DNA from 2 places in the Bacillus sp. PK6-025 genome. Region 2 is predicted to be linked to the other one. Evidence: a T-box and tRNA genes for the amino acid it is inferred to sense, from the RefSeq annotation. Region 2 holds a T-box; the other holds one or more tRNA genes.
What was found. The T-box of region 2 lies ahead of tyrS (tyrosine--tRNA ligase). A T-box ahead of a tRNA ligase gene usually reads a tRNA of that ligase, here a tRNA-Tyr.

Region 1: it encodes a tRNA-Tyr, which carries the amino acid that the T-box ahead of tyrS (tyrosine--tRNA ligase) is inferred to sense. The anticodon was not compared.

The regions. Positions count from the first base shown of each region.
Region 1 covers NZ_CP096509.1:179,729-184,145, reverse strand. The annotation lists gene rsiW (anti-sigma-W factor RsiW) at 1-410, opposite strand, end outside; gene sigW (RNA polymerase sigma factor SigW) at 424-987, opposite strand; gene rocF (arginase) at 1,212-2,126, opposite strand; tRNA gene M1D67_RS01060 (tRNA-Gln) at 2,252-2,323, opposite strand; tRNA gene M1D67_RS01055 (tRNA-Tyr) at 2,328-2,412, opposite strand; tRNA gene M1D67_RS01050 (tRNA-Thr) at 2,421-2,493, opposite strand; tRNA gene M1D67_RS01045 (tRNA-Val) at 2,553-2,628, opposite strand; tRNA gene M1D67_RS01040 (tRNA-Glu) at 2,734-2,808, opposite strand; gene M1D67_RS01035 (2-thiouracil desulfurase family protein) at 2,993-3,445, shown strand; gene murQ (N-acetylmuramic acid 6-phosphate etherase) at 3,620-4,417, shown strand, end outside.
Region 2 covers NZ_CP096509.1:693,411-697,827, forward strand. The annotation lists gene pgmB (beta-phosphoglucomutase) at 1-519, shown strand, start outside; gene tyrS (tyrosine--tRNA ligase) at 735-1,988, opposite strand; T-box leader at 2,031-2,248, opposite strand; gene M1D67_RS03520 (MarR family transcriptional regulator) at 2,243-2,689, opposite strand; gene M1D67_RS03525 (hypothetical protein) at 2,887-3,453, opposite strand; gene M1D67_RS03530 (hypothetical protein) at 3,450-3,851, opposite strand; gene M1D67_RS03535 (RlpA-like double-psi beta-barrel domain-containing protein) at 4,044-4,417, shown strand, end outside.

The DNA.
Region 1 (4,417 bases), 510 kb from region 2:
ACAACTTCGCCTTCAGGTACGATGACCGTGTTGTTTTTCACTACGAGATTGGGCTGGCTTGATACGCTGAAATCCTGATCGTTTTTCCAGCTGGAGAAAAAGCTGCCGCCCATCAAAATGATAAACAAAGCTGCCGCCACTAAAAACGGATGGGCTTTAAGCCACCTGTTGATCGATGCCGTTCGCTTTTCCTTCGGCAGATTCGCCAGCACATCGGCTGTAAAGTTCGCCGGAGCTGTAAGATGCGACGTGCTCTGGACAAGAGCGATGGATTTTTCCATTTCATGAAGGTGCTTTTTGCAGTCTTCGCATGATTGGAGGTGCTCTTTTAATTGCGATTCATCTTCCGGTAGTATGTCTCCGTCAAGGTATTTATGCATAAGCTGAACAATATGCTCCGGACAGCTCATTTCATCACCCCACTTAAAGATCCCTTAATTGTTTTCTGAGAGCCTCTCTGCCCCTGTGTATCCTCGTTTTCACCGTACCTACGGGAATATTAAGGATTTCACTGATCTCAATGAGTGAGAGCTCATCAATGTACTTTAATACGATGACCGTCCTGTATTTATCGGGAAGCCTTAAGATTTTTTCCTGGATGGTGCTGTGCAGCTCCAAAGAAACCACTTCATCCTCTGGAAGCGCAACATCCGCCGCAACCTGGGAATACATCGTCAGTCCTTCAGTCCCCGCCACCTCTGCATCCAAGTAATAGTCCGGCTTTTTTTTACGGATACGATCGATGGTCAAATTGGTTGCGATTCGATAAAGCCATGTGGAAAATTTCCGGTTGATATCAAAACTGTCGATATTCACGTATGCTCTGATAAACGCTTCCTGCGCAATATCTTCCGCCTCATGCGCATTGCCGAGCATACGGTAGCAAAGCTGATAAATTTTGTCTTTGTAAATATCCACGATGTCTGCAAATGCATTACGATCGCCTTTTTTCACCTGTTTGATTCTTTTTTTAATCATTGTTTCCATATTTATCTAACCTCTGCCTTCACCGGTCTTTATGTATACGAATTGATTTTTATAAGGTTTCATTAAATTCATAAAAATAGTTTATCAAATTTTTGGCAGGGTGTAGATGCTTTGACAGGGATCATGCGCTTAATATTAGCTTAAAATTATTATACAACCTAAATATTATGAAGTTGAGACTTTTTTATAAAAAAAAGCAGCCTAAGGCCGCTCTTCAACCGCACCTAAAGCAGCTTTTCGCCAAACAGCGACCCCATTAAGGCGACTGCCGCTTCAGCCGTCCTGTTTTTCTCATCCAATATCGGGTTGACTTCGACAAACTCAGCGGACGTAATCAGCTTCGATTCTTCCAGCATTTCCATCGCCAGGTGGCTTTCCCTGTAGCTGATGCCTCCCGCTACCGGGGTTCCGACACCAGGCGCATCGTTCGGATCAAGCGCGTCTAAATCGAGTGACAGATGGACACCGTCCGTTCTGCCGTGCAAATAGTCTATCGTTTCTTCCATCACCCTCGTCATACCGAGGCGGTCGATTTCATGCATTGTATACACTTTGATCCCTTTGTCGCGAATCAATTCTTTTTCCCCGTCATCAAGTGACCTCGCACCGATGATGACGATGTTCTCCGCTTTAATTTTCGTTTCTTTTCCATAGATGCCTGTCAGCCCTTCATGGCCGATCCCCAGGCTGATGGCGAGCGGCATACCGTGAATATTGCCTGAAGGAGACGTTTCTTTCGTATTTAAATCAGCATGGGCATCATACCAGATCACACCCAGGTTTTGATAATGCTTCACAAGGCCGGCCAGCGTTCCGATCGCTATGCTGTGGTCACCGCCCAGCACGAGCGGAAAAGCACCTGAAGCCACGATCTTATCAACGGTCTCAGCAAGTTTTGCACTCGCTTTTGTAATCGCTTTCAAGTTTCTCAGCTCTTCAGATGCCGGCTCCCCGCCTTCTTTCTCATCCTCTCTTTGCCCGATTGTCATATCGCCGAGGTCTTCAATATCCTGACAAAGGCTTTCCAACCGTTCATTAACACCGGCACAGCGAATCGCGCTCGGTCCCATATCGACTCCCCGCCTCAGCTGACCGAGATCCATCGGTACGCCAATCATTGAAATCTGCTGTTTTAACATATGATATCCCCCTTTCAGACCTTCATTGTACCTTCCAATTCGGAATTGACTCAACAAGACATTTTTTTGAATAGTTATACAAAAAAGACAAAATAAAAAGGACATCCTAACAGGATGTCCAAAAACTGGGCTAGCTGGATTCGAACCAGCGCATGACGGAGTCAAAGTCCGTTGCCTTACCGCTTGGCTATAGCCCAATAATGGTGGAGGGGGACGGATTCGAACCGCCGAACCCTGAGGGAGCGGATTTACAGTCCGCCGCGTTTAGCCACTTCGCTACCCCTCCAAAAACAGTGCCGGCCAGAGGACTTGAACCCCCAACCTACTGATTACAAGTCAGTTGCTCTACCAATTGAGCTAGACCGGCATGATACGGTATCTTATGCAGTTACCGGCGCGGTTGTGACATAAACCGATCCAGAAAAATGGTGGAGGATGACGGGATCGAACCGCCGACCCTCTGCTTGTAAGGCAGATGCTCTCCCAGCTGAGCTAATCCTCCGCAGTACAGGACGTACAAGTGCATGCGTTGCAACAGGACGTTGCGATCTTAGCATGCCTTCCTTTTAAAAATTCCGGCATTCGCAGCGTGCTGTCCAAAAAAGAATGGTGACCCGTACGGGATTCGAACCCGTGTTACCGCCGTGAAAGGGCGGTGTCTTAACCACTTGACCAACGGGCCATCATCGTGTTTCAAGCAGCTCTCGTAAAGCTGACAAAAGTTATTATATACAGGTTCCTCCCCATTTGTAAAGGGGTAAATTAAAATTTTTATTTTCAAATTTTTTATTCATAAACATTGAGAAAAACGCAGAAATTTTGTTTAAAATAGGGCTATCTGATGTGCAAGAGAGGGGACGCGAAAAATGATACTGGTAAGTTCATGTCTGGCTGGGGTGGAATGCCGCTATAACGGATCGCACAGCTATGTGGGGAAAATCAATAAGCTTGTTGAAGAAAAAAAAGCGGTGATTGCTTGTCCCGAGCTGCTCGGCGGATTTCAAACGCCAAGGGAACCGGCCGAAATTATAGGCGGGTCGGGAGAAGACGTTTTAGACGGCAGGGCGGTGATCAACACAGAATCGGGAAAAGACGTAACAGACCTGTATATAAAAGGAGCTTATCTAACATTGGAGATGGCAAGGCAAATCAAGGCTGATACGATCGTGTTGAAGGAAAACAGCCCGTCTTGCGGTAGCGGCCATATATACGATGGAAGTTTCTCAAGCCAAAAAATAGCCGGCAACGGCGTTACGGCGGCGCTTCTGAAAAAAGAAGGCTTCCGCGTGATTTCCGAACACCAAATAGACGAGCTGTAATACCTGAACATAAGCGCAGTTCATCTGCGCTTTATTTTATGTCGGCAATCCGTTGTTTAGAACTTTATTGAAATAAAATTTTAATATTTACCTTTTGTTATTGAAATAATATTCCACCCTTAATATACTGAAAATTAAGAAATATATGCACTTCATCATCAGGAGGAGTTGTCGATGGAAAACAGCCATTTAGGTTCATTAACGACCGAACGCCGAAATGAAAGATCCAGGCGCATTCACCAGTCAAAGACGATTGATATTTTGAAAATCATCAATGATGAAGACAAAACTGTGGCCGAAGCTGTACAAGAAGTCTTACCAGAAGTTAAGACCGCCGTTGACTTCGCCGTCGGGTCGTTAAAGAAAGGGGGACGGATCATCTACATCGGTGCCGGTACAAGCGGGAGACTCGGCGTACTCGATGCAGCTGAATGCCCGCCGACGTTCAGCATATCTCCCGAGTCGGTCATTGGCATCATTGCAGGAGGAGAAAAAGCTCTGTACAAAGCCGTCGAAGGCGCTGAAGATCACGAGGCATTCGGCAGACGGGATTTATCAGCCGTTAACCTCTCAAACAATGATACCGTAATCGGAATCGCCGCCAGTGGTCGGACTCCATACGTTCTCGGCGCTTTGAAGTATGCCAGGGAAAGTGGCGCCAAGACCGTCTCACTGACATGCAACAAAAACTCGGCGATCAGCCAGGTGTCAGATCACAGCATAGAAGTGGTCGTCGGCCCTGAAGTTATTGCCGGATCGACGAGAATGAAAGCAGCAACCGCTCATAAAATGATTTTAAACATGATTTCAACGGCGGCCATGATCAAAATGGGAAAAGTCTATGAAAACCTCATGGTAGACGTAAAAGTAAGCAATGACAAATTAAAGGAGCGGGCGATTCGCATCATCCAAACGGTCACAGGTGTTCCAAAAGAAGCGGCGGCACTAGCGTTAGAAAAATCCCATAACCAA
Region 2 (4,417 bases):
TTGATTCACGGCGGTGCGGCCGGAACGTATCGGGAGGCGGAGAAACAAGAGATCATGCGCCGGAAAAATCAATACTACCAACAGCTGATCCAAAACTTGACACCGCATGACCTGTTGCCGGGAATCGCCGGGCTATTTGCCGAATTGAAAAGGGAAAATGTAAGCATCGCGTTAGCTTCGTCAAGCCGAAACGCGCCCGCTATTTTGCAACGGCTCGGGCTCATGGACGAATTTCATGCTGTCGTTGACCCGGCTGCGCTTGCTCGCGGAAAGCCCGACCCCGAAATCTTTTTGACGGCCGCAGCGCTGCTCGGTGTGCCTCCGTCTCAGTGTGCAGCAATCGAAGACGCTGAAGCCGGGATCGCCGCGATCAAATCCGCAGGGATGTTTGCGGTGGGAGTCGGTGATGAGACATCGCTGAGCGGGGCTGATTTGATCGTGCCCGACACAAACGAGCTGACATTTGAGCTGCTGAAGGAAGGATGGCAGCGCTGTTGCTGCATAAGAGAAGACAAATGAATCGTAAAATGGCAGGCCGCCGCTGGCGGCCTTATTTGCAATCAGAGAGGTGAAGGCAAAATTAAGATCAAGGTGTTCGGGAGGCCGTTCGGATATGCTTTTCGAATCGAAACCATCAGGCGATTGAATACCGACCTGTTGCAAATTCTAACGCCTGCGCTTTTCATGAAAAACAGCCTAATCGATCCTTTTAAAAGGATGATTAGGCTGAATGTTTATTGAGACATTTGCAATTTGACAAACTTCCGTTTGCCGACTTGGATAATCATACCGTGTTCGACCGCCACATCCGCATGAATCGATTCTGCTTTGATGCCGTTGATTTTAACGCCGCCGTTTTGGATCATTCGGCGGGCTTCGCTTTTGGAAGGGAGGAGTCCGAGCGTCACCAATAAATCGGTGACAGGCACCGTTCCGTCACCTTGCCAGTGTACAGGCGTTATATTGTCCGGCGCGCTGTTTTGCTGAAAAACCTTTTTAAACTGCTGTTCGGCCGCTTCGGCTGCCTCGCTTCCATGATACATGTTGACGATGGTTTTCCCGAGAAGCATTTTCGCATCTCGCGGATGAACGGCCCCCGTTTCCAAATCTTTGACAAGTCGTTTTTTATCTTCCGCCTCCAGGTTGGTCGCAAGATGGATATATTTTTTCATCAAACTGTCTGGAAGCGACATCGTTTTTCCGAACATTTCATGAGGGTCTTCATCAATGCCGATGTAATTGTTCTTTGATTTCGACATTTTTTCAACCCCGTCAAGTCCTTCAAGCAGCGGCATGAGAATGACGACCTGTTTTTCTTTTCCATACTTTTCCTGAAAGTGTCTGCCCATGAGCACGTTAAAATGCTGATCCGTTCCGCCCAGTTCGATATCGCTGTCGAGAACGACCGAATCATATCCCTGCATCAACGGGTAAAAGAATTCATGAAGCGAAATCGGCTTTTGCATGGCCATTCTTTCTTCAAAATCATCGCGTTCCATTAAACGGGCGACGGTAATTTTGCCCGCGAGCGCAATGACGTCTTCCAAGGTTAATCGTTTCAGCCATTTTGAGTTGTAGTGAAGCTCGACTTTGTTCTGATCAAGCACTTTTCCAAACTGTTGAAAGTATGTTTCGGAATTGCGGCGGACTTCTTCGTCCGTCAGCTGTTTCCTTGCGGCGGATTTTCCTGTCGGATCGCCGATTTTTCCTGTGAAATCTCCGATCAGGAGCTGGACGATATGTCCATTTTCCTGAAATTGGCGCAGCTTATTCAAGACGACAGTGTGGCCTAAATGAACGTCAGGCGCCGACGGATCGAGACCAAGCTTAATTTTCAGCGGTTCGCCGGTCAAAATCGATTTGGCCAGCTTTGCCCGCAGTTCTTCCGGGGGAATGACCTCCTCCGCTCCGTTCATATATAAGTGAAGCTGCCTTTCGACTTCCCGCTTCTCGGCAGTTGTCAGTTGATCAAATTGTTGTTGCTGCATGATAACTCCTCCTTTTTTGTATAAAAAAAGAGCCTCATCCCGATAAGGGACGTGGCTCAAATGCACGCGGTACCACCCTGGTTGAAGACCTCCGTCTTCCGCTCTATTTCAGATAACGGTTTCCCGTTCTTTGCTACTTGAAGGTTCACAAAGAAAGCTCAGGGAGGTAATTCGCGTCTGCCTTTGTACCGGCTCGCACCAGCCGCCGGCTCTCTGGAACAGGGAGACAGCCCGCTACTTGTTCCCGTCGTTGCTTATGGTTTATGAAGATTGTCGTTCACTTTTCGAAGGAGCTCGATCAATGTATTCTGCTCCTCTTTTGTCATGCCTTTGATCAGCATTGTTTCCCCTTTGTGGAACGCCGGATAGAGCTCTTCAATAGCGGCTTTTCCTTCAGGGGTGATCTCGGCGTATACGTGTCTGCGGTCTCTCGGATCCGTGCTTTTTCCGCAAAAGTTCTTTTTTTCAAGCGTTTTAATGACATTGCTCGCAGTGGCTGTTGAAATGCCTGACAGTTCAGCGAGTTTTCTCGTTTCAAGCCTGCCCCATACCCATAGATCGTAAAGAATCGAAAAAGCCGTCCATGACAATTGATATGAGGAAAGGATCTCGGTCTCCATTTTGACGCGGAGCTTTTGCGCTGACCGGTAAAGGTTGGTGGCAACCGAAATGGCTTCAAGATTCAAGGACTCGATCGGCATGCGTTTCAGCTTGATGAGTGTGTCGTGTTCTTCCTGTCGAAGATGGGGGGATCTATCCAAATCGTGACGCCTGCCTTTTTATTTTCAGAATCATTAGCTATGAAACGAATTTTAACAGATGGTTTTCATCCATGCAAGCCCTTTTTTGATATGACGAGAAAAGCCGGCATCATGATGATGACCGGCTCTTGTTTCAGCTATTTTTTGGTGATCTGTTTGCGGCGCACTTCAACCCGATCCCCTTTTTGAATGTTGTCATACTGTTTTTTCGAGACGAGGACGGCATGTTCTTTTCCGTTTTGATCTTCAATCAACAGCCAATATCTTTTTTCTTTTCGTTCAGAGAGCGCTTTTTCTTTGATTCCGGCGGTGCGGAGCATGCTTTTTTGTTCTGCTGTATATCCGCCCGCGTGGAAGATCATCCAGTATGGAAAGTAGTAATTCAAAAAGGCTGATCCAGCAGGATTTTGATTGAGTGTTTGCTTGATGCTCCCTTTGTACAGGGCATTGGACGGCAGTGTCCGCTGGATGGCGTTGAACTGACTGCTCTTGTTTAAATATTGTCGGCTCGCAGACTGATTCATATAACTGCGCATTCTCTGGTTGACTGAACCCGGACGTGTTTTTAAAGAGCTGTTATTAGCCGAGGAACTCGAAGCCTTGGTTCCGGATGTTCCATTGCTGCCTGTTGCCTCTGCTTGAGCAAAAGGCAGCAAGAGAGACAGTGCCATGATCAAAATAAGAGGAGCGCTTTTTTTCTTCATTGTTCATCACTGCTTTTTTGTTCCACTTTATCTTTGACGACGCCCTCAAGCGGCTCCTGGTCATATTTGATGTATGGGGGACGGTAGATGAAGGCTTCATGATCGCGGATTTTAATATAAGGCTGTTCGACATTTTCCACATTTTCTACATATTTTTTGAAAGTCTCCGTCTTTTCTTTCCCATTTTTCACGTATGATGCTTTCAGTAAAGGTGCTTTGTCGGATTCGCTGTCATTCACGTAATCAAACCATACGAGATCGTATTTTTGAATGGATTGGTCTTCTGAGACCTCCTGTGAACGGTCTGAAGCGGATGATGAACATCCAGATAGGGGAACGGCGAAAAGCATCGCAGCCGCGGATAACGAGATCAGTTTCGATTTTTTCACTGTGATCATCCTATTCATTTCGGTTTCTCTTTTATATACGAACGATCCCGGCAAAGGTGTCATCTGTTCTTGATAGTCTGGTAGAAAACTGGGCGTAATAATTGCATTTTAAACGTAAACAAACTGTAAAATACCATTTCTATGAAAAAAGGTATAATTTGAATGTCAGAAAAAAATCCCATTCACGGAGGATATTTTTATATGAAGAAGATACTTTTTTCTGTTTTTGTTTTGGCAGGCAGCTTGCTATTGGCATTCAATTTTGCCGGTGAGGCGAGTGCTAAAACGAAAAAAGTCAGCGGCTACATCACTTGGTACAACGGCGTGGGCAAAGTCGGCGCTGACGGCAAAAGGCTCGGCCATTGGGACTGCGCCACAAAGATGGGCTTCGATGTTCCGAGAAAAGGCACAAAAATAAGAGCCTATTCTAAAGCAAAACCAAAGAAAGTCATTACAGTCTATAAATATGATGTCGGCAGAATGCCGGGCGCTGTGTTGGATGTAAGCCCGAAAGCTTTTAGAGCTTTGGGATTTCCGACAAGCAAAGGAAAGGTAGCCGGACATTATACATATAA